Regions from separate parts of the Arthrobacter monumenti genome, predicted to be linked through region 2. Evidence: predicted binding sites of a transcription regulator. Region 2 holds the regulator's gene; the other holds the start of a gene.
The links. The regulator HrcA, encoded in region 2, represses chaperone genes, less so after heat shock. The targets are predictions, from matches to a motif close to TTNGCACTCGNNNNNNNCGAGTGCNAA.

Region 1: a site for HrcA is predicted at 12,429-12,455, ahead of groL (chaperonin GroEL). Genes of this name have one in related genera too.

The regions. Positions count from the first base shown of each region.
Region 1 covers NZ_JBTNCY010000010.1:59,134-73,785, reverse strand. Annotated here, with positions in the region: gene ACX80B_RS15415 (lysylphosphatidylglycerol synthase transmembrane domain-containing protein) at 23-949, opposite strand; gene ACX80B_RS15410 (HpcH/HpaI aldolase family protein) at 1,000-1,785, opposite strand; gene ACX80B_RS15405 (hypothetical protein) at 1,782-2,420, opposite strand; gene ACX80B_RS15400 (SDR family oxidoreductase) at 2,568-3,422, shown strand; gene ACX80B_RS15395 (GlsB/YeaQ/YmgE family stress response membrane protein) at 3,522-3,791, opposite strand; gene ACX80B_RS15390 (potassium channel family protein) at 3,949-4,830, shown strand; gene ACX80B_RS15385 (cation diffusion facilitator family transporter) at 4,951-5,958, shown strand; gene ACX80B_RS15380 (lipid II:glycine glycyltransferase FemX) at 6,092-7,162, shown strand; gene ACX80B_RS15375 (threonine/serine exporter family protein) at 7,288-8,760, shown strand; gene ACX80B_RS15370 (uracil-DNA glycosylase) at 8,790-9,473, opposite strand; gene ACX80B_RS15365 (DUF3263 domain-containing protein) at 9,688-9,963, shown strand; gene ACX80B_RS15360 (LytR C-terminal domain-containing protein) at 10,005-10,688, shown strand; gene ACX80B_RS15355 (cold-shock protein) at 10,836-11,024, shown strand; gene ACX80B_RS15350 (ABC transporter substrate-binding protein) at 11,041-12,342, shown strand; gene groL (chaperonin GroEL) at 12,615-14,252, shown strand; gene ACX80B_RS15340 (threonine/serine exporter family protein) at 14,425-14,652, shown strand, end outside.
Region 2 covers NZ_JBTNCY010000009.1:71,663-86,314, reverse strand. Annotated here, with positions in the region: gene ACX80B_RS14655 (DegV family protein) at 1-928, shown strand, start outside; gene ACX80B_RS14650 (helix-hairpin-helix domain-containing protein) at 977-1,909, shown strand; gene ACX80B_RS14645 (ComEC/Rec2 family competence protein) at 1,910-4,576, shown strand; gene holA (DNA polymerase III subunit delta) at 4,615-5,643, shown strand; gene rpsT (30S ribosomal protein S20) at 5,778-6,038, opposite strand; gene lepA (translation elongation factor 4) at 6,305-8,158, shown strand; gene hemW (radical SAM family heme chaperone HemW) at 8,198-9,427, shown strand; gene ACX80B_RS14620 (DUF4870 domain-containing protein) at 9,443-9,796, opposite strand; gene ACX80B_RS14615 (DUF3097 domain-containing protein) at 9,990-10,844, opposite strand; gene hrcA (heat-inducible transcriptional repressor HrcA) at 11,030-12,043, shown strand; gene dnaJ (molecular chaperone DnaJ) at 12,123-13,253, shown strand; gene ACX80B_RS14600 (16S rRNA (uracil(1498)-N(3))-methyltransferase) at 13,256-14,074, shown strand; gene ACX80B_RS14595 (GerMN domain-containing protein) at 14,103-14,652, opposite strand, start outside.

The DNA of each region.
Region 1 (14,652 bases), on a different contig from region 2:
CCCGACTATACCCAGACGAGTGTCATATGGGTTTCGTGCCCGCAACATCATCTTTCGCTTCGCGGCGGAAAGCCGCCCGGAGCTGCGCGGCAAGGGAAGTGGACGCGAGCAAGATGGGCAAGCCCGGCAGGACGGATATCAGGGCCAGGATGCCGTATCCGGTGGCTGCGGCAACGCCTTCCGCGCCGGAGTAACCGTAGGCCATGAATGCCAGCGCGGTGGCGCCCTCGCGCGGCCCCCAACCGCCAACACCGAGGGGAATGAATATGCTGGCCAGGCAGATCGCTCCCAGACCGGCCACATGGGCGAATGGAATGCCTGGTGAGGTCATTGACGCCGCGGCCCAGAACATCAGCACAAAGCAGCCCCATTGCAGCAGCGACAAGGACCAGACCGCCGTCGACGCAGGCAAAGCAATTCGGCGGATGGAAGGCCAGGCACCGGCGAATACAACTACAGCCACTGCGAGCGTCGCAATGCTCAGCCGCCAATCCTGTGTCGCGAGCGCGATCGCCGCCGCGAGAATGACGATTACGGTTCCTGCCAACCGTTCTCCCGCGACCGAGCCGATGCTGCTGGACCACGATGACTTGTGCTCGGCCCGGTGCTGGACGGTTCGATGCGCATCGCCGGCCATCCCGCTGGGGAGTACAGAATTCAACAGCGTTGCGCCGTAGCACTGGCGCAACGCTTGACCGGTGGACAGCTCGATCCCATACCCGCGGCAGATAATCCGCCACCGTGCCCCCTGCGCCCAGGTTGCAACAAAGCCACACGATAGTGCCGCCAGCACGGTCCAGACGTTGACCGCTTGAATCCCGGCGGCAAAAGGGGCAACGCCAAAGGCATGAACGAGGTAAGCGATCAGACCCGCCAAGCACACGACTTGAAGGCCGCTGACCAGAAGCATCTTCCGCCCGGCGATCCGGCGGATCATCCGTGCAACCATACCCGCAGTGTACGCCGCGGCAGTCCCCTCGCGGCAGGTCCCGCTTCGGGCTACCCGGCTGGGCGGTTCCTGCCCTGTCCGGCGAGCAGATCCCCGGCAGCCGCTTGCAGCAGCGATACGTCCGTGGCCGCCGCAATCCGGCCGAAGCCCATGGCCCTGAACGACTCAAGGTGGTCCGGATTGGTGGTGAAGACGCCGCTCCCGATGCCATGCTCCCGGCAGACGCGGACAACCCGCTCAAGATGATGCCCGCCCGGTCCGGGATGGCGCTCGCCGTCTGGGATGCCTTCACCGTCTCCGACCAGCAGGCCATCGATGGTGGTGCCCAGGTCGATGGAGAGATCGAGCGGACCGACGAAGATGAAGCCGATCCCGGGTACTGCTGCAATTTCTTCGAGGTTGCGCAGCGCCCGGGCGGTTTCCACCATGACCCCGACCTGAACCGACGCGTTGGCTTGCTCGACTGATGGGAAGCCGCGGCCGCGGTGGACCTCGAACGGCCCCCGGCTGCGGTCCCCGGAGGGCGGGTACAGGCAGGCGCGCACGGCCCGTTCCGCTTCGGCTGCGGAATTGACCATCGGAACGATGACGCCCGCCGCCCCGGCATCGAGCGTACGGCCGATCAGGGCGGCGTCGTTGGCCGCCACCCGCACCAGGACCGGTGTCTCCAGCTGCCGTGTCATCGCCATTGCCTCGGTGACAGCGCCGTCGTCGTACTGGCCGTGCTGGGCATCCAAGCACACCCAGTCGAAGCCGGAGCGCAGCAGAAGTTCGACGACGGCGGAGCTGGCCAGCATCGACCACCCGCCCAGCAATGGAGTGTCGCTTTGGGTCATGGGGAATCGTCCAGTTCCTGTGCTGTTTCGGTGGCGCGCCGCCGCAGCTCGTGGCGGGCTTCGAGAGCGGCGAGGGCCTTTTCGGGGATGGCGATCAGTCCGTCAACCGCCTTCCGCAACTGCCGGTAGGCACCTTGTCTTTCCCCGGGCGAGCTCGCCTCATCAGCGGCCACGTTGAGCAATTGGCGGGCCGTCAGCAACCGCTGCTGTTCATCGGGTGTGAAATGTCCGCGCTTGACCCGCTTCGCTTCCGCTTCGGCAATCAGGAATGCCTCCTCGAATTCGCGCACCGCATGTCCGTACTCGCTGCCGGCGGCTTCCTCGTGATGGCCGGCTGCGGAACCGGGCCTCAGTCTGCCGGCAGCGCGCATCGCCTTGACCATAGCCACTGTATGCGGCTCGCGAAGGTCCGTCATCACGGGGTAGTCAATCAGCTTTTCCAGATCCAGTTCGTATTCCGACCAGCGGCGGAAAATCTCGTCGTGGAGGGCAAACGTTTCCTCCCAGGACCGCTGGATGCGGGCTTTGCGGTCGCGCCGCCAATTCAAGCCGAAGTGCAGTCCGTGGCCTTCCGGTTCGTCCTGGTCCACCCATTGCCCCGAAGCGAGAAAGCGCGGCGACTCTGGCTCCTTCACAGTGCCTGCCTCCCCTCCCACGGTAATGCTTCCAGTTTTCCCGGTCCGGCGGTGATGTCAAGCTGGACGGGATGCGGTACCGTCGGCGGAATTGATGCAGCCGACGGGTTGTTCGCATCGGTAGAGCCAACGCAGGAGAGGAACTTCATGGTTGAGAAGGTAGCCGATATCGCAGTAACCGGATCCACCGGCGCTCTGGGAGGCCGTGTGGCGCAGATCCTGTCCGACGCCGGACTGCAGCAGCGGTTGCCGGTGCGCGACATCAGCCGCGCTCCGCAACTGCCGGGTGCGGCCACAGTGCGTGCCACTTATTCGGACAGGGATTCGGCCGAAACGGCGCTGTCCGGCGTGAAAGTGTTGTTCATGGTCTCCGCCTCGGAAACCGCCGACCGCGTGACCCAGCACAGGACCTTCATCGACGCGGCGAAGGATGCCGGCGTCGAACATATTGTTTACACGTCCTTTCTTGGCGCCGCCACGGATGCGACGTTCACACTGGGCCGGGACCATTGGGCAACGGAGGAGCACATCCGTGGAAGCGGCCTTGGGTTCACCTTCCTGAGGAACAACTTCTACCAGGACATCATGCCTATGTTGGCCGGCGATGACGGCGTTATCCGCGGCCCAGGCAATCACGGCCGGGTGTCTGCTGTGGCGAGGGACGATATTGCCCTTGCCGCCGCCGTCGTACTTCAGGATCCGGGTCCGCATGCCGGCCGGACCTACAATCTCACTGGGCCGGAGGCCCTGACCTTCGCCGAGATCGCCGCAACCATCAGCGACGTGACCGGCAGGGATGTGGGTTATTACAACGAAACCGTGGAAGAGGCCTACGAATCCCGGAAGAAGTGGGACGCACCGGGCTGGCAGTACGATGCCTGGGTCAGTACGTATACGGCTGTCGCCAAGGGAGAGCTGGACGGAGTCAGCGGTGATCTCGAGGCACTTACCGGGCGGACCCCGTTGACTTTCCGGCAGTTCCTTGAGGGTGGGAAGTCCTGATCTCTGCGACAGGCGTCTGATCGATACGAGATGGTAAAGGCAGGACGTGGCCCCCGGTCCGATGGGCCGGGGGCCACGTGACGGTGAGCCAGCGTGCGGTTAGGTCCGGGCGTGGCCGCGGTTGGTGATGAATCCCCAAATACCGAGGACCACCAGTGCTCCGACCAGCGCGACGAGCCAGGTCTGGAGCGACCAGAATTCTTCGAGTCCGACCCCGAAGATTGCTGATCCGAGCCATCCTCCGAGGAGGGCCCCAAGTACGCCCAGCACCAAGGTGGCAATCCAGCCGCCGCCTTGCTTTCCAGGCAGGATGAGCTTGGCCAGCGCTCCCATAATGAGGCCAAGAATCAGGAACCCGATGATACCCATGTGTCCTACTCCTTAATGGATACTGCTACCTGAATTACCCTGACCGCGTCACGCTTTGGCGACGTGGTAGAGGTGGGAATCAAGTCGATTTCCCACGTGTACTAAGGATACTTCTTAATGCACGGTTTTATGGGGTCAATACGATTACAGTCTTTGCATGGAGTGGTTGTTTACGATTCTCGGAATTGTCGTGGCCGCGGTGGGGTTGAACGACGTTTTCCAGACCTTGCTGCATCCCAGTGGGCGCGGCGGACTGAGCCGGATGGTGGTCACGTCGGTGTGGTGGATTTCGAGGAGCCTGAAACGCAAGCCTGGACCGTTTACCGGTCCGCTGGCCGTGGTGTCGGTAATCGGGATCTGGGCTTTATTGCAAACCGTTGGGTGGGCGTTGATTTACTATCCGCATATTCCGCAAGGATTTTCTTATGCTCCGGGTCTTGATGAGTCCAGATACGCGGACATAGCCGAGGCGTTTTATGTTTCTTTGGTCACCCTTGGAACACTCGGCTACGGGGACGTTGTCGCCGTCGACAATTGGTTGCGGTTGGCGTCACCGCTGCAGGCCATTACCGGCTTTGCCCTGCTTACGGCAGCGGTGTCCTGGTTCATGCAGATTTATCCGGCGCTTGCCCGGCGCCGGGCCCTGGCTGTCCGGCTGAACCTGCTGCGAAGGGCCGACTACGCCAGCCAGTTGAGCGATGTGGATTCAGCGATCGGCAGCCAGTTGTTGGAGACCTTGGCTACGGATATCGTCCAAGTCCGTGTGGACCTGACGCAGAATGCTGAAACATATTACTTTCCCGAAGCGCAGGCGGAAACTTCGTTGCCTGCAATGATTTTCTTTGCGTCGGAATTGTGCGAAGAAGCGCGACTTTCACAACGGCCCGATATCCGCCTCGGAGGTCTGGTCATGTCCGAAGCATTGGACGATCTGGCCGAATATATGAGCGGCAAATTCATCGCAAAAGGCGACACTACCAAGGAGGTCTTTAAATCATTTGCTGCGGACCATGGATATACGTACGGATCGACGAGCTGAACTGCCATTTCGATAACGACAGTATGCTGACTGGTTCTGCTAGAGTGCGGAGCAGCAGCCGCGCCAAAATTGGTTTTCGGAGGTGACCGGAGAAATGCCGGGAAGTCAGAGGCTGGCATCATGAGCCAGGAAGGCAAGACTGCCCGTTTCGGCCATACCGAGCTTCCAGAGGAGCAGCAGGCGGCGCTGCGCAAAGCGATCAAATGGGAATGGATCACCATCTCCTTCCTTATCGTTGCGGTCGTCATCGTTTACCTTGTGCTGGGTAACTCGCAGGCTATGAAAGCGGCCTGGATCGAAGATCTGCTGTCGTTCCTGCCACCAATTGCTTTCCTCGTGGCATGCCGCATCATCCGGCGCGCTCCAACCGAGCAGCACCCTTATGGATTCCATCGCTCCGTCGGGATTGCCCATCTGGTTGCCGCCGTTGCCCTGCTGGTTATGGGTGGCTATCTGGTGGTCGACTCCGGTATCGCGCTGATCACCGCGGAGCATCCGACCATTGGCGGCATCACTCTGTTCGGGCAAACGTTCTGGCTGGGCTGGCTGATGATCGGTGCGATGGCGTTGACTGCTGCGCCGCCGGTGTATCTGGGCATGGTCAAGATGAAACTTGCCAAGAAGCTGCACGACAAGGTGCTGTACGCGGATGCGGATATGAACAAGGCGGACTGGATGACCGCCGTTGCGGCAGCAGTCGGCGTGGCAGGTATCGGCATTGGCTGGTGGTGGGCGGATTCCGTGGCTGCGCTGATCATCTCCGCGAGTATTTTGAACGACGGGATCCGGAACCTGCGGGGTGCCGTGGGAGGGCTGGTCGACACCCGGGCCCGGACCTACGACGACTCAGAACCGCACCCGCTCAGCGACCGTATCGATGCTTACCTTGGTGCCCTGGACTGGGTGGCGGAAGCTGAATCCCGAATTCGTGATGAAGGCCACGTGTTCCATGTCGAGTCGTTCGTGGTGCCCAACAAGGAACTGGCTCCGTCAATGAGACACCTCGAGCAAGCACGGAAAGCCTGCATTGAGATGGATTGGAAGGTCCAGGACATGGTGATCGTCCCGGTTGCGGAACTGCCTGAGGAATTTCTCCCAGGATTGACTGCCGCCTGGGGAGAGCGCTAGACAGAGTACGATTTGTGCGGGGCCTGTCGGCGACAGAAGCTGGACAGAGCCAAGGCGATGACGAAGGCGCAACGCCGTGCCACCAGCGCAGCTGGAATGAAATCAATGGCTGAAAGAAGCGAAGCGAGGAACTGTGCCCGAATTTTCCGCACGACTGGCCACTGCCGACGAGATCGCCGACTGGGATTCACACGTCACCTCGAATCCGAACGGCGGCAATGTACTCCAGTCGACGCCCTTCGCCGAGGTGAAGCAGTTGCAGGGATGGCGTCCGGTACATCTCGTATTCGAAGGTCCCTACACCAGCTACAACCTGGTGCTGGAAAAGGCCTTTCCGGGACTCGGAAGCCTCTGGTACATGATCAAGGGACCGGACGTCGCGGAACCGGCCGATGTGCCGGACATTACGGATGCGGCGGCGGCGCTGGTGAAGCGGCTCCGGCTCAACGTCTTCGCAGTCAAGGTGGAGCCCGACGTCGTCGCCACGGAAGAAATCCGCGCATTCTTTATCCGGTCCGGTCTGCTCAAAACCTTCAATATTCAACCCAATGATTCGACGGCGCTGCTGGACGTCAGCCCGGAACCGGAGGAGCTGCTGAAAAACCTGCACTCCCGCGGCCGGAACGCCGTCCGCCGTGCCATCCGTGAGGGTGTTGAAGTGCACAACATGGAACCGACGGAGGAAAACTTCCGGGCCATGTTCGGGCTGATGGGCCAGGCACAGCAGGGTCAGCTGACGGCAACGCTGCGGTCCTTCGAGTACTACCGGACCTTCTGGCGGAAGTTCGTTGACGCCGGCTTCGGCCGCATGCTGTTCGTTTACGAGGACGGTCAACCGTCGGTCGGTGCGTTCGTGATTAAGTACGGCTACAAGGGCACCTATAAAGACGGCGGTTCGACGCCGCGGCGCTCGCAGTACGGTGACTCCCACCTGCTGCAGTGGACGGCGATTAGCCAGCTCAAGGAACTGGGCGTGACGGAGTATGATTTCTGTGGAACGCCGCCGGCGGCCAGGCGCAAGGACAAGGACCACCCGCAGTACGGTCTGGGCTTGTTCAAGACCAGCTTCACCAAAACTGTCACCGATTTCGTAGGTTGCTATGACCGCGTGATTAGTCCCGTGAAGTACCGTGTTTGGAGCACTATCGGTGAGCGTGTTGCCCGCCAAGTGTATTGGCGGAAACATCACCAGCCATTCTATTAAAAATGACGGTATTGCCGGCCGGAACGTGACGTTGCCGGCGGTACCCAAGCAGCACTGAGGAGGGGTTCTTGGAGGATAAGACGCCCGGCCGCACACGGAAGGGCAAGCGGCCAGCTCCAGACAAGATGGCGCTTCCCCAGGAAACGAATCCTGCCACGGGTGGAACACGGCCGGTGCAGGCGGTCTCGCAGCCGCGGACGAATTATCCGGCCCGGCAGATGCTCCGCAAACTGGTGCAGGGCGAGTCGCCGCCGACGGCACCAATGAGTCTCGTGGACCGGTTGGTTGGCAGTCCATACGCCAACCCCACCATCCAGGTCGGCGGGGTTGACGCCAATGCCCGGAAGACCCTCGACTTTGCCCTGAACCTGGCCGAGTCCATGTTCCGCTACGGTGCCGGCGCGCTCGAAGTGGAGACCAGCATCATCGCCGTCACCGCGTCGCTGGGTCTGCGCAACGTTGAGGTGGACATCACCAACCAGTCAGTGGTGATCAACTACGCCCCGAAGGACCGCACCCCGATCACCGTGATGCGGGTGGTCCGCTCGTGGACCAATAACTATGCCGGCCTGTCGCTGGTGCATCAGTTGGTTACGGAGATTATCGACGGCGACATGACCCGCGGCGAGGCAGCCAACCGTCTGGGGGAGATCACCACCAGCCCGAAGCCGTTCGCAAAATGGATGGTGACTTTCGCCGTCGGAATCTTCGGGGCGGTGATTGTCGCCATTATCGGTGGCGGAATGACTGCCTCTGCTGTGGCCTTCGGCAGTACAATCCTCGTCAACATCCTCGCCCGGCAGCTGGGACGGTGGCGGGTGCCGGAGTTCTTCACCACCGCAGCCAGTTCCGCCGTTGTCACGTTTATCGCTCTGCTGTGCTGGTGGTTAACCATGCCGATCTCGCCAGGACTGGTGATCGCTGGCGGCATTCTATTGCTGCTGCCCTCCGGCCGGCTCGTCTCCGCCGTGCAGGATGCGATCAACGGGTATCCCGTCACCGCTGCAGGACGCCTGCTCTCGGCATTTTTGACCTTCGGAGCCGTGGTGTCGGGAATTGCCGTGGGCCTGGTCGGCGGTGTGATGATGGGCCTGCCGCGCCTCGACGTTACCGAGGCAACGCCGCCGCTCTACAATTTCTGGGTATTGACCCTGCTGGTGCTGATCGCCGGCGCGATGATTGCCGTTATCGAACAGAGCAAGGCCACCCTGCTGCTGCCCACTGGACTGGTGGCAGTCCTCGGGTACTTCGTCTATTCAGCCGCCTTGAACCTGGGCATCGGCGAGCGGTTGGCACCGGCGATGGCGGCGGTGGTGATTGGTTTTGCCGCCAGGATTGTCGCCTTGCGGCTGCGTTCCCCGCAGCTTGTGGTGGCTGTACCCGCGGTGCTCTACCTGCTGCCCGGACTGCTGATTTTCCGGTCCATGTACATCTTCACGATCGAGGAAACCGGAAGCCTGAACGGGCCGTTGGGAATTTTCAATGCACTGACGGTCATCCTTGCGATTGCCGGCGGCGTGGTCCTCGGCGACAACCTCGCCAACCCGGTCACCAAGGGTATGGGTGCCAATGAGCGGCGCCGCGGACGACGCCGGTAACTCAGTTCGGACGGCGGCGGTAGCTCAGTTCAGCGCAGGCGCCAGTCCACCGGCCCGGCTCCTTGCGCCTGCAGGAGTTCGTTGGCCCGGCTGAACGGCCGTGAGCCGAAGAAGCCGCGTGAAGCCGACAGCGGACTCGGATGGGCGGATTCGATCCGCGGCGTATCGCCGAGCAACGGAACGAGTTTTTGCGCATCCCGGCCCCAGAGGATGGCCACCAGCGGCTGATTGCGTCCCAGAACAGCCTGGATAGCAGCTTCGGTGATCGCTTCCCAACCCTTGCGGCGGTGTGATCCGGTCTCACCCGGACGGACGGTGAGCACCCGGTTCAGGAGCAGCACACCTTGATCACTCCACGCGCTAAGGTCGCCATGCGGGGCGGGTTCAATGCCTAGATCCGCATGCAGTTCCTTGTACATGTTGTTCAGGCTCCGCGGCAGCGGCCGGACATGCGGTTCGACCGAAAACGCCAGGCCGATGGAGTGTCCCGGCGTCGGATACGGATCCTGGCCGACGATCAGGACCTTGACGTTGGCGAGCGGACGTTGAAAGGCCCGGAGGACGTGTCCACCGGCCGGCAGGTACTGGTAACCCATTCTGAGCTCTTCCCGCAGGAACTCTCCCATCGCGTGGATATCCTGCTCGACCGGTGCCAATGCCTCGGCCCAGTCCGGTGCCATCACCTCTGAAAGGTCAGTGCCGTCGTCGTGCATATTTCCATCATTGCCGATGGCGGCGGGTACAGGCGAGTTGCGCCCGGCACCGCGGGCGGCGCGCCGGTACGAATGACACGGCTGTTATTTCCAACTACCATGGGGAGGTAATTCATGGCGGAAAACAATGATGGAGTGTGTCGTGGCAGCAGCTCAGGCATCCGGATCCCAACCGGCAGTATCCCCGGGGGCCGGCACGGCTAAGGCTTTTTCCATTGACACTGAATACAATCCGGACAGCGACTTAGGCGAGCGGGAGCAGCGGATGCTCGCCCTTGAACGGCAGTGGTGGAAGTACGCCGGGGCCAAGGAACAGGCCATCCGGGAGCTGTTCGACTTGTCAGCCACGCATTATTATCAGATCCTGAACGCGCTGATCGATACCGAGGCCGCACTGGCCCACGATCCCATGCTGGTCAAGAGATTGCGTAGACTACGTACGTCTCGTCAACGCGCACGTACTGCACGGCGGCTTGGAAACGAGGCGTAAGCCACCGCAGCAGCCAGCAATCACAAGGACATCAGCCGACTATGAGCAATTACCCTCGGGACGAGTTTGACCGGGTCCCGGAATCCTCATCGCGTCAGGGAGTTCACCGCGAACGGATGGAACAGCCGAAGGGCGGGGGACTGGCGATCGTCATCTCGGCAGGTGTGATCGCCCTCTTGATCGGCGCCGTGGCATACTTCGTCCTTCCCAACCTCAATCTTCCGGGCGGCTCCCAACCGGTTGCGACCCAGGGCGCGGCTTCGCAGGCTACCGACGAACCTGTGGAAGCGATCAACGACGACGAGAACAAGCAATCGTCCGGGCCCAGCGAGGAGCCCGAGGGCGGTGCGGCCCCGGCGGTGAGCGAAGCCCCCGCTGAGGAGACGGAAGAGCCGGCGGAGTCGGAAGCGCCTTCAGAGTCTGCCGAACCTTCGCCGGAGGCTGCGGCGGTCGACAAGACCACTGGCGTCGTCGTTCTGAATTCAACGACCGTGCCCGGTTTGGCCGGCAACGCCAGCAGCCGGCTGACCGCCTCCGGATGGCCGGTCACGTTCACGGGTAATTGGGCCGGCGCACCGCAGGCAAGTTCCGTGGTCTTTTACAACGGTCCCGATCAGTTGGCCAACGCGCAGGCAATTGCGGGTTCGCTGGGGATTGAGCAGCTTGTGGATACTGCCGATTTTCAGCAACCGCTGACCGTAGTGCTCGGACCCGGCTTTAGCTAAAGCCGCTGAATCGTTACGCCTCGATAACGTTCCGCGCGCCGCCGCCGTCGTTTCCGGGGACCGGCGAATAAAGTGATTGCATGCCCCGGTCAGTGAGACCGCCGCAACGGGGCATGACAGTCTGGAGAAGGTACGGCGCAGGGAACTGTGAAATGGTTCAACGCGGAAAAGGGGTACGGCTTCATCAGTGTCGATGAGGACGGTTCCGAAGTGTTTGTTCATTGGTCGGCTATCGAAATGGACGGGGATCGTGCCCTCAATGAAGGACAGCGCGTCCAGTTTGATATCGCCGAGGGCCATAAAGGCCCGCAGGCCGAAAGCGTAAGGCCGCTCTGAGCGGCCTGGTCACGCCATGGCAGCCGTAAAAACAGGCCGGAACAGGGTGGTCAACGCCTCCGCAACCGTGGCGATGGTGGCCGCGTTGGCGGTGGGTATGTCTGGATGCGGTCAGCCACAGCCGAATCTCAGAATCGCCGATACGCAGGCCAAAGGCAACGGTGTGCTGAAAATCGGGATGATCCTGGAAAGTACCGGAGAGCAGAAGTTCCTGAACGACTCCCAGCGGGCAGCGGTGCAGTTGGCCGTCAGGGAAATCAATGATGCAGGCGGGCTCAACGGCCAGCCGGTGAAACTGCTTCCTTCGCAGGGTGGCGAGGCCGCGGTTGTGGCCGCGCAGGACTTTATTGACGGCGGCGCCGACGTCGTCATCGGCCCCACTGATTCCTCGCATGCGCCTGCAGCAGCCGACATGTTGAGCGATGCCGGGACGGTACTGATTTCCCCTTCCAATGGTGCAGCGGCTTTGAGTGACTATTCCTCCGGGGGCTTCTACTTCCGCACTTATCCTTCCCATGTCCTGGAAGGCGCGGCGCTGGCCGATCAGCTATGGAAGACGGGAAAGCGGGACGTTATGGTCCTGCACGACGAATCGGCCTATAGCGCCACTGTCACCGAAGCCCTGAAGGAGGAACTCGCCGGCAAGGTAACATCGCCGGCCTTGGTTTCCACCGCCGGAGATCCCGGCCAGGCAGTCGCGAAGGCCGTGGACGCAAAGCCGGACGCCGTCGTCGTCATAGCCCGTGAAGCGCGGACCGTCCTGGAACAGCTGACCGCGTCCGGAATAGCACCTTCGACGTTGTTCCTGGGCAGCGCCGCCACCGGGAACTATCACGAGGAGCTGCCGGCCGGAGCGCTGAAGGGCAGTCACGGAATCCTCGCGGGAAGCATGCCGTCGACACCATTCCAACGACGAGTCCTCACGGTGAACCCGGACCTCGAACATCTGACCTTTGCGGCGGAGGCTTACGACGCGGTTATCCTGGCTGCGCTTGCTGCGGCCGATGCTGATGACGACGCCGGGGCGTCCATCGCTGCCCACCTCCTGGCGGTCTCGGGTAATCACGAGTACACGGATGGTTCTTCCGTTTCCTCCGGTCCGGCGGCAACGGAGTGTTCCGGCTTCGCGGAGTGTGTTGCCCTGCTGGCCGAGGGCAAACGGATCGACTATCGAGGACAATCCGGTCCCACCACCTTCGATGCGGACGGCGACATTACCCGGGCGAAGTTCCAGCTGTACGAGTACGGCGCGAACGGCCGGGCGGTAGCAACGAAGACGATAACGGCAACCACAGGGGAAACAGATCCGGAGGAATAGGAAGCCCCAGTTGCGCGGGCGGCGAACAAGGGCGCTGCAACGCCGCCACAGCTTGCACTCCGGGGGCCTGAGTGCTAATTTTTGGCTTAGCACTCTTACCGGTTGACTGCTAAGCAGCGCTGGGCTGGAGTGGAACAGTAAACCTCTGTGGTGAGGGCCGGCGCGAGGCGTAAAGAGATCGCCGCGTGTCAGTCCGTCCGTCGCGGGCATCGCAGCAGGTCTGTGCTCTTTATAGCTGACAGTGGAACTGTCCAGGAGGGACATCAGCCGTTATGGCCAAAATGATTGCATTTGACGAAGAGGCACGCCGTGGCCTCGAGCGGGGTCTGAACATCCTCGCTGACGCCGTCAAGGTCACCCTCGGTCCGCGTGGCCGCAACGTGGTCCTTGAGAAGAAGTGGGGCGCTCCGACGATCACCAACGATGGTGTTTCCATCGCCAAGGAGATCGAGCTGGACGACCCGTACGAAAAGATCGGCGCCGAGCTGGTCAAGGAAGTTGCCAAGAAGACCGACGATATCGCCGGTGATGGTACGACGACGGCCACCGTGCTGGCCCAGGCATTGGTCAAGGAAGGCCTGCGCAACGTCGCGGCCGGCGCTGACCCGCTGAGCCTCAAGCGCGGCATCGAGAAGGCCGTTGAAGCAGTGACCACGGAACTGCTGGCCTCCGCCAAGGAGATCGAGACCAAAGAGCAGATTGCTGCCACGGCTTCGATTTCCGCCGGCGACACCGCCATTGGTGACCTGATTGCCGAAGCCCTCGACAAGGTGGGCAAGGAAGGCGTCATCACCGTCGAGGAGTCCAACACCTTTGGTCTGGAGCTCGAGCTCACCGAGGGCATGCGCTTCGACAAGGGCTACATCTCCGGTTACTTCGTGACGGATGCCGACCGCCAGGAAACCGTACTGGAAGACCCGTACATCCTGATCGTCAACTCCAAGATCTCCAACGTCAAGGACATGGTTTCCGTCCTGGAGAAGGTCATGCAGTCCGGCAAGCCGCTGCTGATCGTCGCCGAGGACGTCGAGGGCGAAGCCCTGGCCACCCTGGTCGTGAACAAGATCCGCGGCACCTTCAAGTCCGTAGCCGTCAAGGCTCCCGGATTCGGTGACCGCCGCAAGGCTCAGCTGGCGGACATCGCCATCCTGACCGGTGGCCAGGTTATTGCCGAGGAAGTCGGCCTGAAACTGGACAATGCCGAGCTCAGCATGCTCGGACAGGCCCGCAAGGTCGTTGTCACCAAGGACGAGACGACCATCGTCGAGGGTGCAGGCGACGCCGACGAGATCGCCGGCCGTGTCAGCCAGATCCGCGCCGAGATCGAGAACTCGGACTCCGACTACGACCGCGAGAAGCTGCAGGAGCGCCTGGCCAAGCTGGCCGGCGGCGTTGCAGTTATCAAGGCCGGTGCAGCCACCGAGGTGGAGCTCAAGGAGCGCAAGCACCGCATCGAGGATGCCGTCCGCAACGCCAAGGCGGCTGTGGAAGAAGGCATTGTCCCCGGTGGTGGCGTGGCTCTGATCCAGGCTGGCGTGAAGGCATTCGCCAACCTGCAGCTTTCGGGCGACGAGGCAACCGGTGCGAACATCGTCAAGGTTGCTATTGATGCTCCGCTGAAGCAGATCGCATTCAACGCTGGCCTCGAGCCGGGCGTTGTGGCCGACAAGGTCCGCGGCCTGGACGTTGGCTTCGGACTCAACGCAGCAACCGGCCAGTACGAGGACCTGCTGGCCGCCGGTGTGGCCGACCCGGTCAAGGTGACCCGCTCTGCCCTGCAGAACGCGGCTTCCATCGCCGGTCTGTTCCTCACCACCGAGGCAGTTGTCGCCGATAAGCCTGAAAAGGGCGGCGGCGGAGCCCCGGGCGGCGACGACATGGGCGGCATGGGCGGTATGGGCGGCTTCTAGTCCCCACAAGCTCAGCTTTCGGTTTAGCCGAGCGCAACGAAGGGCGCGGCATCCACTGTGGATGCCGCGCCCGACGCGGTTAAGCCGGCGGTGTGGATAGTGCCGGCAGTGTTCGCCTAACGTCTTAACCAGCAGCGGGACCGCGGCTTTGAACAGCAGGAAGGAGTGATCTGTGGAGGACAAGTCCTCAAAGGGGAATGTCTCAGGCGCTGCTTCCGGCGGCGGCCAACGGCCGGACCCGTCCACCTTGCAGGGACAGCAGAGCGCCAAACCGCCTTCCATAACCCGCAGCCGGCCGTCTCCGGCACGGCTGGCCGGAGGAAAGGGCCGCGAGAGCGACGCCCGCCGCGTCCTGCGCCGGCTGGTGCGGGGTGAGACGCCGCGTCCGCCACAGAGCTTG
Region 2 (14,652 bases):
AGCGCAACGCATCGCTGTTGTCACGGATTCCGCGGCCGCGCTGCCGGTTCCCTGGCTCAATGCTGCGCTTGCCCGGGGCGCCTTCCATGTTGTGCCAATGCCCGTCATGATCGCGGCGGAGATCTTTGGCGAAGGCGTCGATGACCTTGACGAGGCCCTGTGCATGGCCCTCGCCGAGGGCAAATCTGTCCGCACATCACGACCTTCGCCCGGGCAGTTCAAGCGCGTCTACGAACTGCTCGCCGAAGCCGGTTTCTCCGGGATTGTCTCGGTGCACATTTCGGCTGGGCTGTCCGGAACCACGGACGCTGCGCGGTTGGGTGCCGGCTCCGTCCCGATTCAGGTCGAAGTGGTGGACACGCGAACCGTGGGGATGGCTCAGGGGTTCGCTGTGCAGGCGGCTTTGGCAGCGGCCGAGCATGGCAAAAGCCTCACGGACACTGCCGCGGCCGCAGTCGAGGCCGCCGCCAGCTCCGTTGTTTATTTCTATGTTCCGAGTCTGGAACAGCTCCGGCGGGGTGGCCGGATAGGTGCCGCCGCCTCCTGGTTGGGAACGATCCTGGCCGTCAAGCCCATCCTTGCTGTGCGCGATGGCGTGGTCGTCCCGCTGGAGAAGGTAAGGTCTGTGCCCCGTGCGGTTGCACGGCTCGAAGAACTGGCGCTGGATGAGTTTGAGCAGCGGGATCAGCGGCGCCGGCAGTGGGCCGTCCACCATTTCGGCAACCGCCAGCTGGCCCAGGAACTGTCAATGCGTCTGCGCCTGCGGAGTGGGGAAGGATCGATACCGCAGCTGACCGCCCTTCCCGCGGTTCTGGCGGCCCACGCCGGGCTGGGTGCCTTGGTGGTGGTGGTCTCCGGCGAGCGCCGCAGGCCAATTCCAGCGACTCCTCCTCCACAAGACGGATCCCAGGGGGCTAAACCCACATAGGGCGCCTGCGCCGTTGGCTCCGTCCACTGCCCGTCATAGCGTGAAGGCATGGGCAGGCATGACTGGGTGACACGGCGCAATTCCCGCTCCCGCTACGCCGTCACGCGGGATTCGTCTTCTCCTCCTGAACACGGATCAAATCCGGAACCGCACAACTCAGCCCGGGCCGCAGGACTTGACCTGGACGGCCCGCCAGACCGCCGTACACGCTGGAAAATCAGTACCGCCGCGGCATGTGTCGCGGCCGGCCTGACCCTCGGGTTGGTGTTCACGCTTTGGATCGGCGGCGCCTTTGGAGAGCCTGTCCGTAATGTCACCGAGGTCAAAACCGGACCCATGGCCACAGGATCCACCGGCTCCGCCCGGGAGACCGCTGGTTATCCCGGGCACACCGCCGGCAGCCAGGCGAAGGGTGCGGCGGGTTCCCCGGTCCCTTCGGCGGCGGAGTTCGCTCCGGCTGGAATCCAGGCGCCCGCGACAGCCAAGCCTCCACCAAGACCTGTGCGGATCGTGGTCCATGTCGCCGGAGCAGTTAAGGAGCCCGGAATCGTCAGTCTTAATAAGGGCAGCCGCATCCATGAAGCCATATCGGCTGCCGGAGGCGCCGCGGCGAACGCACAGTTGAGCGCGGTTAACCTTGCGGCGCAGATTCAGGACGGCCAACAACTGTATGTGCCCACCAGCGCAGACGTGTCTGCCGGCCCTGCGCCTGCACCTGCTGGGTCGGGACCAGCAGAAGGGGCGCAACCGGGCACAGCCGGAAGTGCGGCCGGTGCCGGGGAGGATCCGCCCACCGTCAACATCAATACCGCCGGCGCCGAGCTACTCGCCACGCTCCCGGGCGTAGGACCGGTGCTGTCGGGACGGATTGTGGAATGGCGTGAAGAACATGGGTCTTTCGCCACCGTTGACGAGTTGGATGCGGTGTCAGGAATAGGAGAGAAGATGCTGGCGACCCTCCGGGAGCTCGTGACACTGTAGATGAGCCCAACATCGAGGTGGCAACGCTTCGTCGACGCGGCCACGTCGGCACAGCAGCCGACAACATCTCAAGCCGAGGAGGGCGGCCCGGGTTCAGGAAAGGTTGAACACCAGGGCCTCAGGCAGAGCGCGCGCCGGCAGGACCCTCCTGCCAAGGCCGTTGCTGCCCTCGCCACGATAACGGCGAGCGGAATCCGCCGGGTGACCGCCATCGAAAAGGACGATGACGGTCACCGGACCGAGCGCACGTGGGACCTGAGACTCGTTCCGGCGGCTCTGATGGCGTGGGCGGGCGCCATCGTCTTCATTCGGGTCAGCCCTGGCTGGGGATACTGTGCCGGATCCGCCGCACTCCTAACTGCAGCTGTTGCCTTGGTGCTGGGAGGACGCCGGCGGGGTGCCACCGCTGTTGTCACGTTGGCCGTTCCGCTTCTCTGTCTGGCCCTTGTCTCCTTCTCAGCCGCAGAAACGTCGGCCGAACGAACGGCTGGACCGATTGACGGGGCCATCCACGACGGCTCGACAATCACAGCCGAACTCCTCATCACCGCCGACCCGGCCGTGAGCGACTCACCGGCTAAATTCAGCGGGGCTGTCCAATACCTGATCGAGGCAACGATTGTGGAGGCAACTGTTGATGGCAACGAATTTTCAGCAGCCACACCCGTCCTGGTCATAGCCGGCGAACGATGGTCGGCGGTACAAACGGGCCAGCGGGTGGGCGGTGCTGGTGCGCTCGCAGGCGCAACCGCCGGGGACGAAGTGGAGGCGCTCTTCTTTTCGGAAACGTCCCCAACCCTCATTGAACCGGCAAGCCATTGGGATAATCGCACCACCGGCATCAGACGCACGTTCAAGGACCATGCAGCAACGCTGAGTTCCGATGCCGCGCAGCTTCTGCCCGGTATGGTGCTGGGGGACCGCAGCAGTCTGGGCGCCGACCTTGATAAAGCGATGAAACGCACCGGCCTGACACACCTGACAGCAGTCAGCGGCGCCAACTGCGCCATAATTCTCGGCGTTGTTTTCCTCTGCGGCTATGCCGTACGCCTGCCGCGCTGGTTGGCAGCCACCGTGGCCTCATTTGCGTTGCTCGCGTTTGTGACACTCGTTCGTCCCGATCCCAGCGTGCTGCGGGCAGCGGTGATGGGAACGATCGGCATCGTCGCGGTCATGAACGGACGCGGCAGGCGTTCACCTTCCCTGCTTTGCATCGCCGTCGTTCTGCTGCTGTCCCACGACCCATGGCTAAGCGGCAGCTACGCCTTCATTCTCTCGGTTCTGGCCACCACAGGGCTCATCGTCTTTGGGGGCAGATGTGCACGATGGCTCGCCAGGTGGATGCCGTTGTGGGCGGCGCAGGCGGTAGCTGTCCCGGTCGCGGCCCAAGTCTTCTGCGCCCCGGTAATTGTGTTGCTGCAGCCGCAATTGGTTACCTATTCTGTGCTCGCCAACGTACTGGTGGCACCGGCGATACCTGTCATCACCATCGTCGGGATGCTGGCGGTGCTGGCCTTATTCCTGTGTCCGCCGCTCGTCCCGTTGCTGATGGCTATCGCCGGCACCGGCGCCGAGTGGGTTGGATCGACCGCCCGCTTTTTCAGCTCTGCTCCGGCGGCGGCCATACCCTGGCCGGGCGGTGCCACCGGAGTGGTCCTGATGGCTGCGTTGTCCACCGCTTCGTTGGCTGCGCTCTGGGTCTTGTCCAGTCCGGCACGGTTGCGCCAGACCGCAAGCATACTCGTCCGCCTGCCGCCGGGAGAGCCTGCTTCAGGGCTGAACCGGTGCGCCACCGCGTTGGTTCTCGGTGTCCTCTTCGGGGTGGGTCCCGGCCTACTGATCAGCGGATCCGGTGCGGTGCCCGGAGAATCCGAATGGTCGGTGGTGGCCTGCGATGTGGGCCAGGGCGATGGACTCGTCATCCGCACCGGCTCACATTCGGCGGTCGTCGTCGACACCGGTCCCGACCCGGAGCTGATGGATCAATGCCTGCAGGACCTGGAGATTTCGACGGTGGATGTCCTGGTCATCACGCACATGCATGCCGACCACAACGGGGGCATGCAGGGCGTCCTCGCTGGACGTGAGGTGAAGCTGGCCCTGATTTCGACCACAGATCCCGAACTGCCTTCTGGCGTTGTATCCGCGCTCGAGGAACACAATGTAGAGATTGTCCATGCCCAACGGGGACAGCAGGGCAACGATGGTCCGGTCCACTGGCAGGTGCTCTGGCCGGCCGCCAACCATCCTGTCAGCACCAAGAACAATTCCAGCATCGTCATCGCCGCCCGGGTCAAGCAAGCTGAAGGATCGGCGCTGTCAGTTCTCCTGACCGGTGATCTTGAAGAGGACGGGATGCAACGCCTGCTGCGTTTGGCCCGCGCCCCACGGGTGCTGATGTTGGGCGGTGGCTTCCTCCAACGAGGCGTCGATGTCCTCAAAGTCGCCCACCATGGGGCGGACAACGGCGGAACAGCCGTGATCTTGGAACTCCAGCCGGCCATGGCACTCATTTCCGTTGGAGCTGACAATGACTATGGGCATCCAGCCCCGGATATCATCTCCGCTCTGAAACAGGTGGGTGCGCACATCGGCAGAACGGATGAGGACGGAAGGATCTACATTGGCAAACAGTCGGACATCCTGCGTATGTGGTCTGAAAGGTAGGCTGGAGAAGTGAGAAACCGACGAACAAAGAGGCGCCATTGAGCCCGGGAGCAAAGACAGCACGCAAGACCGCTGGAACGAAATCCTCTGCCCGGACAGTTGATTGGCGGGAGGTCGAACCTGCACCGGTTGTATTGGTAGCAGGACCTGAGGAGTATATTGCGACGCGGGCGTTGGACCGCATCCGCTCGCGGCTCCGTGAGCACGAACCGGCACTGGAACGCACCCGTTTGGACGCATCCGACTATGCCGCTGGCCAGCTCGAAATGGCGGCCAATCCATCGCTGTTCGGTGAGGCGAAACTCATCGAGGTCTCCGCCGTGGCATCCATGAACGATGAATTCCTTACCGACGCCTTGGCATACGCAGCCCAGCCGGCCGAAGGCACCGTCGTCGTCCTGCATCACAGCGGGGGAGCGCGGGGGAAGAAACTGCTGGATGCTCTCAAATCCAATGGAGCGCCAGTCGTTGAATGTCAACCGCTGAAGAAGGACGCGGAGAAGATCGACTTCGTAACCCGCGAGTTCCGCGATGCACGCCGCCGCATTGAGCCTGCGGCGGCACAGGCACTCGTTGCCGCCGTCGGAGCGAACCTGTCCGAGCTGGCGGCGGCCTGTTCCCAGTTGCTCTCCGACGTCGATGGACAACTGACAGCCGACGTCGTCGAACGCTATTACGGTGGCCGGGTTGAGGCGACTGCATTCAAGGTCGCGGATGCAGCCTTGGCCGGACGGGGCGGGCAGGCCTTGTCCGCCCTGAGGCACGCCCTGGCCACCGGTGTGGATCCCGTACCACTCGTCGCCGCGCTGGCCATGAAATTGAGGACAGTGGCCAAAGTTGCCGGCTCAAGGGGGCCCTCGGCCCAACTTGCACGTGAATTTGGGATGGCGCCGTGGCAGGTTGACCAAGCCAGAAGAGACAGCGGCGGATGGACTCCGGGCGCGCTCATCCAGGCGATCAAAGTCGTCGCAGAGGCAGATGCCCAGGTGAAGGGGGCTGCACGCGACCCTGTCTACGCTTTGGAACGCGCCGTTACCATCATTTCCACGTCGGTCAGCCGGCGCTAGCTGCTGGAGGGCGGGGCCGATGGCTGGAGTCGCCGGCCTCGATATGCAATCAATCAGGGTTGGTTTAAATGGCTGTGGCCGGCACCTTTGGTGCCGGCCACAGCCATTGCTCAATGATTTGAGCGGCAAAACCTTTAGAGGCTGCCAACCTTCTTCGCAAGAGCTGACTTGCGGTTAGCGGCGTTGTTCTTGTGAATAACGCCCTTGGTGGCGGCCTGGTCCAGCTTGCGGCTGGCAGCGGCCTGGGCGCTGCTGGCGGCCTCCTTGTCGGAGGACTGGATCGCAGTCTTGACTGCACGGATTGCCGTACGCAGTTCGGCCTTCACCGAGTTGTTGCGCTGGCGGGCCTTCTCGTTAGTGAGAACGCGCTTCTTCTGGGACTTAATATTGGCCACGTATAAACTCTCTTTGTAATGCGGACTTCGGTCAGTGAGGGCATTCAAACTGGACATCGACTGAGTGGCGTGGGGATACCATGGCGACCAGCTTGCCGTGCCCGACGACCTGCGCGGACACACAGCTATACAGCTTATCAGAGTCCATGGATGTGTGCTCACACCCGGTCTGAATGATCATGCACCTCGATCCCTATGACCACGGCACGGTCAAGACGTGGGAGACTGGAGACCGGTCTATTTTCCCTCAAACGTAAGGACACTGCGTGACTCCCTTGGCCCGCACTGCTCCGGTGCCCGCCGCAACCGATCCGGCGATCCTGCGAAACTTCTCGATCATCGCTCATATCGACCACGGGAAGTCGACGCTGGCCGACCGCATGCTGCAATTGACCGGCGTCGTCGGTGACCGCGGCATGCGGGCACAGTACCTGGACCGCATGGATATTGAGCGCGAACGCGGCATCACGATCAAGTCGCAAGCCGTCAGGATGCCATGGGAGCTGGATGGGACCAGCTACGCACTGAACATGATCGACACTCCCGGACACGTCGACTTCACATATGAGGTGTCACGCTCCCTCGCCGCCTGCGAAGGCGCGGTCCTGCTGGTGGATGCTGCCCAGGGGATCGAAGCTCAGACACTGGCCAATCTCTATCTGGCGATGGAGAACGATCTTGCCATCATTCCGGTGCTCAATAAGATCGACCTTCCGGCGGCGCAGCCGGATAAGTATGCAGAAGAGCTGGCGCACCTCATCGGCGGAGAACCGGATGACGTACTGCGCGTCTCCGGTAAGACTGGCGACGGTGTGGCAGTGCTGCTGGACAAGATCGTGGCCGAGATACCCGCTCCAGTTGGCGACGCCGACGCTCCTGCCCGCGCGATGATCTTCGACTCCGTTTACGACACGTACCGCGGTGTGGTGACCTACGTACGTGTGATTGACGGCAAGCTGCATCCGCGCGAACGGATCCAGATGATGTCGACAAGAGCGAGCCACGAGCTGCTGGAAATCGGCGTCAGCGCACCGGAACCTGTGCCTTCCAACGGCCTTGGTGTCGGAGAAGTCGGTTACCTGATCACGGGTGTGAAGGACGTGCGCCAATCCAAGGTCGGCGACACGGTGACGAACCTGGCCAAGCCTGCGGCAAAGTCGCTCAGCGGTTACCAGGAGCCAAAACCCATGGTCTTCTCGGGTCTGTACCCGTTGGACGGCGCAGACTACCCTGTCCTGCGCGATGCGCTGGACAAGCTCAAGCTCAACGATGCGGCACTCGTCTATGAGCCCGAAACATCGGTCGCCCTCGGCTTCGGTTTCCGGGTCGGATTCCTGGGACTCCTGCACTTGGAAATCATCCGCGAGCGTCTTGAGCGGGAATCCAATATTGCGTTGATTTCAACGGCGCCGAACGTCGTCTACCAGGTCACGCTTGAGGATAAGCAACAAATCATCGTCACGAATCCGAGCGAGTTTCCGGCCGGCAAAATCATGGAAGTGCGGGAACCGATGGTATCGGCCACCATTCTTGCGCCCAATGAATTCGTTGGCTCCATCATGGAGCTATGCCAGGCACGCCGCGGGCAGATGAACGGCATGGACTACCTCTCGGAGGAACGTGTTGAACTGCAGTACCGGCTTCCGCTGGCCGAAATTGTCTTCGATTTCTTCGATTTCTTGAAATCAAAGACGCGTGGCTACGCATCGCTCGATTGGAAGGCCGACGGCGAACAGGCCGCCGATCTCGTCAAGGTGGACATCCTTCTCCAGGGCGAACAGGTCGATGCGTTCAGCGCGATCACGCACAAAGACAAGGCGTATGCCTACGGAACACAGATGACCGCCAAACTGCGGGAACTGATTCCCCGACAGCAGTTCGAGGTTCCGATCCAGGCCGCCATTGGCTCACGGATCATCGCCCGCGAGAATATCCGTGCAATCCGCAAAGACGTCCTGGCCAAGTGCTACGGCGGCGACATCTCGCGTAAGCGCAAGCTGTTGGAAAAGCAGAAGGAAGGCAAGAAGCGGATGAAGATGGTGGGACGGGTCGAGGTTCCGCAGGAAGCGTTTATCGCCGCCCTATCCTCGGACGACTCCAAGGACAAAGCCAAGAAGTGACCCAGCCGTTGCCCGACCGTACAGAACACCAGTAGACCGATGCCAAGCGTTTTACCAGAGGGTGACCCCGCCCCGTCCGATGGGCTGTTGCCGGCCCAGGTTCTGGAGGGAGCCGACAGCAGGAATTTCGGTCTGTATATCCACATTCCGTTTTGCGCCGTCCGCTGCGGATATTGCGACTTCAATACTTATACGGCTAAGGAATTAGGCTCCGGCGCCTCACAGGACGAGTACGCCGGCACTGCCATGGCGGAATTGGATCTTGCCGCGCGTGTCCTTGAGGAATCCGGACTTCCACGCCGGCCGCTCCAGACCGTCTTCTTCGGCGGCGGTACTCCCACATTGTTGCCCGCGGCGGACCTGACAGCACTGCTCATTCATGCGGCAAAGCTGTGGCCGCTGGCAGACGGCGCCGAGGTCACCACCGAGGCCAATCCGGACTCGGTAACTCCCGGATCACTGCAGCAACTTGCCAACGCTGGATTCACCCGGGTCTCGTTCGGTATGCAGTCAGCCGTTCCGCATGTGTTGAAGGTTCTTGACCGTACCCATAAGCCGAGCCGGGTTCCCGAAGCCGTCGGTTGGGCGCGTCAGGCCGGCCTGGCAGTCAGCATCGATCTGATCTATGGCACGCCGGGCGAATCGATGGATGATTGGGAGCAGTCATTGGATACTGCCCTTGGCTATCAACCCGACCACATCTCGGCATACTCGCTCATCATTGAGGAAGGCACAAAACTCGCCGCCCAGATGCGCCGCGGGGAGGTCCCTGCCATTGATGAGGACGACCATGCTGAGAAATATCTGCTTGCCGAGCGGAAGCTCAGTTCAGCAGGAATGCATTGGTACGAAGTCAGCAACTGGAGCCGGGAACCGGGTCAGGCATGCCGCCACAATCTTGCCTACTGGCGGGGCGATGACTGGTGGGGAATCGGCCCTGGGGCCCATTCACATGTCGGTGGAGTCCGGTGGTGGAACATGAAGCATCCTGTTCCGTACGCCAACCGCCTCGCCGCCGGACAGTCGCCGGCCGCTGGACGCGAAACCCTGGATTCATCCACCCGCCGGGTGGAGCGGGTGATGTTGCAGACCAGATTGAGCGAAGGTCTGCCCATGTCGGAGTTGAGCGCCGAAGGACGCGGTGAAGTCGCTGGGCTGATCGCCGAAGAATTGATCGAACCGGCGGCGGCTTTCCGCGGCCGGATAATACTGACTCTGCACGGACGGTTGCTGGCCGACGCTGTCGTACGCCGCCTGCTGCCCGACTGATTCAGCCGCCTGAGACTACTTGATCAGCCGCAGGTTGAGGGCATAACGATGAGGTTCGCCCTTGTTTACATGGATTCCGGCCTTGACGGCGAAGACCGTCAAGGCCAGCCAAATCAGAGCCGCAACGACGGCGAAAATGGAACCAAGACCGTCGATCAGGGCCAACAAGTTTGCCAGCACCGCCAAAATAGTTGGCGGTAACGTGAAGTTGAGTGCCTCTTTGGACTCCTGGGCTGTGAACGGTCCGCGGTCACGCATCACCAGGTAGATAACCAGCGAGGGGAGGAACCCGAGAATCCCTCCGAAGTGGGACATGGTCGCCCACTGCCGGTCTTCGGATGCCGTCAAAGGCTGGGCGTCCGCCGACATACCCTGATACGGAGCGTAGGGTGGCCGGCTCTGGTTGCCTTCCGGCGAACCGCCCCGTGCGGGATTTGCCACTTTTCAGACCTCAAGGTTGATAGGGACCGCCAATTTGCGGCGGACATCTTCACTGTCGAATAGCTGCAAGCGCACAGCACTCAAGCTCTATTGTGCGCCAAGGCGGACAAGCTATCAAACTTCAGACCGGCTCACCTGCGGTCAGGAAGTCGATAACTTCCTCGACCCGGCCCAACAACGACGGCTCCAGATCCGCGTAATTATGTACCGACCCAAGAATCCGCTGCCAACCGCGGGCGACCGCTACATGATCCCCATGCGGCCAGCCCAGGCCCTTCAGGATCCCTGTCTTCCAGTCCTGGCCGCGAGGCACGTCCGGCCACTGGGCAAACCCAAGTGTCCGCGGCTTCACCGCCTGCCACACATCGACGTAGGGATGTCCCACGATCAGAACATTGGCTCGCGCACCCGGCAAGGACATCGCCTTCGCCGCGATCGATGACTCCTTGCTGCCGTTGACCAGATGGTCAACCAGTATGCCCAACCGCCGCTGCGGGCCGGGCGCAAAGTCCTTCACTGCCGCCGAAAGGTCGTCAATACCGTGCAATGGTTCGACGACGATGCCCTCGATCCGCAGGTCGTCGCCCCAGACCTTTTCCACGAGTTCGGCGTCGTGTTTACCCTCCACCCAGATCCGGCTGGCCTTGGCTGTGCGTGCCCGCTGGCCCTCGACCCTCACGGACCCGGAGGCAGTTCGGGCCGCCGGCGCCGGCGCGGTCTTTGCCTTCGGTACCACCTTGACCGGCCTGCCGTCGAGCATAAAGCCGTACCCGAGCCGGAAGGAACGCGTTTTACCCCTGCGGTCCTCCAGGGTCAGGACGTGGAGGCCGCCCGACTTTTCCACCCGGACGATTGCGCCTACCCAGCCTGACTGTGCGTCTTCCAGCACTAGTCCATTTTCCGCTGCAATCTCCGGCAAGGACTGACGGCCGGCGGGGGAGGCCAGGTCCTGAGGTCCCCATTCATAGCTGTACATATCATCGACCTTCTTCGCCGGAACCGGATTCTGTGGGGTGCGCCCGGACCGAATTACTTGCCGCAATAACCCACAGCGGCCTGGTGAATAAGCCGAGCGCGTACCCATGCTAGCAATGGGTATGAACGTATTAGACTTAGCACTTGGGTATGTTGAGTGCTAAGCAATGTCAGAGGAGGTGAAACGTGAGTGAACCGCGCCGGCTCGAAGTGCTGCGGGCGATAGTCGAAGACTACGTGCACTCACGTGAACCCGTCGGCTCTAAAGCCCTTGTGGAACGTCACCAGCTGGGTGTTTCCTCCGCGACGATCCGTAATGACATGGCCGCCCTGGAGGAAGAGGGCCTCATCGCCGCCCCGCACACCAGTGCAGGGCGAATTCCCACCGACAAGGGCTACCGGATGTTCGTCGACCGGATTTCGGCTGTAAAGCCGCTGTCCTCGGCAGAGCGGCGTGCCATTCATACATTCCTGGATCAGGCGGACGACCTTGACGACGTGCTGGACCGGACGGTGCGGCTGCTGTCCCAGCTCACGAATCAGGTCGCAGTAGTGCAGTATCCACAGCTTGGCAGCGCTGCTGTCCGGCACATAGAGTTGGTCCTGCTTGCACCTCGTCAGGTCCTGGCAGTGCTGATCGCGACCACCGGTAAAGTCGAACAGCGTGTGGTGTCTTTGCCGGCCGATGCAGGCGAAGAGACCCTGCTGCGGTTACGCGGCATTTTCCTGTCCGCAACAAAGGGGAGACTGCTCGTCGCGTTGCCCCAGCTGCTTACCGCAGCAGTGGCCACGTGCGCCCCGGCGGAGCGCGCGGTCGCAGCTGTTCTGGGCAATTCGCTGGAACAACTGGCGGGGATCAACCGCGAGGATAGAATGGTATTGGCGGGAACAGCCAATCTTGCCCGTTCCACCGGAGATTTCCCGCTTTCCATCGGCCCCGTCCTCGAGGCCCTGGAGGAGCAGGTGGTGATGATGCGGCTGTTGACCGAAATGGAACAGGACGCCAGAGGTGTATCCGTCCGCATCGGGCACGAAAACCGGTACGGCGGTCTCACCGAGGCCTCGGTTGTGGCCACTGGTTATGGGCCGGATGAACTGGCCAAAATTGGTGTCCTCGGACCTACCCGGATGGATTATCCAACCACGATGGCGGCTGTCCGTGCTGTTGCCCGTTATCTGTCCAGGATTCTGGCCGGCTGACCACGAAGAACTTTCCACGGCAATGCCTGCGCGGCCCGCACAGGCAAGTGTCCAGTAATACAGGAAGAGACCAAAGAAGTTGAGTAACCACTACGAAGTACTGGGCCTGTCCCAGGATGCCAGCGCCGAGGAGATCAAGAAGGCCTACCGCAAGCTGGCGCGTAAGCTCCACCCCGATGTTAATTCGGGGCCGGAGGCGGCTGATCAGTTCAAGGTTGTCACCCATGCCTACGAGGTGCTTTCGGACCCCCAGAAGCGCCGTGTTTATGACACCACCGGTAACGAAAACGGTACGGACAACGGCTTCGGCAGCGGCTACTCCGGCCAAGGATTCGCCTTCCAGGACATCTTCGAGACGTTCTTCGGCGGCGCCGGCGGAGGCGGTGGGCCGGCATCGCGTATGCGCCGCGGCCAGGACGCGCTGATTACCGTACGGATTGACCTCAAGGACGCCGTCTTCGGCGTCAACAAGAAGATCGAGGTGGACACCGCCGTCGTCTGCCCTACCTGTGACGGCAGTTGCAGCCGCCCCGGCACCTCCCCGCGCACCTGCGATATTTGCGGCGGCAGCGGACAGGTCCAGCGCGCGGTCCGCTCCATCCTCGGCCAGGTCATGACAACGGCACCATGTGGATCGTGCCAGGGCTTCGGAACCATCATCACCGACCCGTGCCACGAATGTGCCGGTGAAGGCCGTGTCCGCAACCGCCGTACCTTGACAGTGAAGGTTCCCGCGGGCGTTGCCACCGGAACCAGGATCCAACTGGGCAGGCAGGGCGAGGCCGGCGTGGCCGGAGGACCCAGCGGCGATCTCTACGTTGAAATCAAGGTCAACAGCGAGCAGAACTTCGTCCGTGAGGGTGATGATCTGCATGCGACCATGAGCGTGCCAATGACGGCCGCCGCCCTGGGTACCGACGTCACCCTGGACACCTTCGACGGCGAACGCGAATTGAGCATCAAGCCCGGCACCCAGGCCGGCGAAGTCATCACGCTGAAGGGACTCGGCGTCACCCACCTGCGCGGCTATGGCAGGGGAGACCTCAAGGTCCATATTCATGTGGAAACCCCCACCAAGGTCGACGGCGAACAGGAAGAGCTGTTGCGCCAGCTGGCCGCCGCCCGGAATGAGCAGTACAGCGATGGAAAGCTCGTATCCAGCGGAAGCGGTGTCTTCGCGAAACTCCGGGACCGGCTCGGTAACCTCTAAGGGTGACCAACCCCGTATTTTTCGCTTCACCATCTGAACTGGCGCAGCTGGAGGCCGGTGACACCTACCAGCTCGCCGGCCCCGAGGGGCACCACGCCCGCACGGTCAAGCGGCTGGCACCGGGGGAACCGGTGGACATCGTCGACGGCGCCGGCCGGCGGGTCAGCGGAGAAGTCGCCGACGGCGGGGGAGAAGCGCTGCCAGTAAGAATTCTGTCAGTGCTCGATGAACCTCTGCCTTCGCCTTCACTGGTGCTGGTCCAGGCCCTTGCCAAGGGCGGACGCGACGAGCTGGCCATTGAAGCGGCCACCGAGTTGGGAATCGACGCCGTCGTACCGTGGCAGGCTGACCGTTCCATTGTGCGGTGGAAAGACACGAAAGCGGCCAAGGGCCGGGACAAATGGCAGGCGACCGTCCAGGCCGCGTCCAAGCAGGCGCGCCGTGCACGCGTACCGGAGGTGCATCCGCATGTAACCGGCGCCGGACTCGTCGCATTTACCGCCCTGGCCGACTTGGCACTCATACTGCATGAAGAAGCAACCGCTACGATGGCGTCACTGTCGGCCGATTCGGCTGCGTCGCCGGTGCTGCAGGCGGCCGCAGGCCGGAGCGGGCACCCGCAGGAGACGTCCGGATTAGGAGATGTGCCAAAGATCCTGCTCATTGTGGGTCCCGAAGGCGGCATCAGCAATCAGGAAATCGGGACATTGACCGATGCGGGTGCCATCCCTGTCCGGCTTGGAACGCATGTATTGCGATCCTCGACAGCCGGCCCCGCAGCCGTTTCTGTGCTCAGCCATCTGCTGGGCCGCTGGGACTAGTTCCGTCACGCGCCCGGTCCAAACCGGGCTATTCGACCCTGAATTGCTTGGAGTCGACAAAATCGCGTTCGCCACCGGGTTCGCCCTGGAAGACTGACAATTCGTATGCTCCCCTCGGCAGCGTCACGGAGAACTTGAAGGTACCGGAGTTCATTCCTTCACCATCAAGGGCCACGGAACCGGACGGGTATTCCGCTAATTCCGGTTCTTCCGCGCCGGTCCCGACTTCCCTGATCTCCCAGCCAAGAGTGCCGTTCCGGGAGACACCGCGGCCGCTGACAACGACCTTGCTGTCGGCGTACACGGTGCCTGCCTGCGGATCGATGATCCAGACGGGAGCCGCGAGCGAATGCTCACGCACCATCGGCTCTCCCAGGCGGATGTGCCCGAACGCCTTATAGCCCGTGCGGCCGTCGACCAGGATAACGACTTGTATCTGTTGATTCTGCGCAGTCAATCCGAAACTGGCAGCGGCCGCAGTAGCGGTATAGACCAACTGCTGGACGGCACGGCGGGCCATACCCTCATCAAGTGGCTGTTCGAACGCATCGGCGGAGATGTCCACCGTGATGACGTTT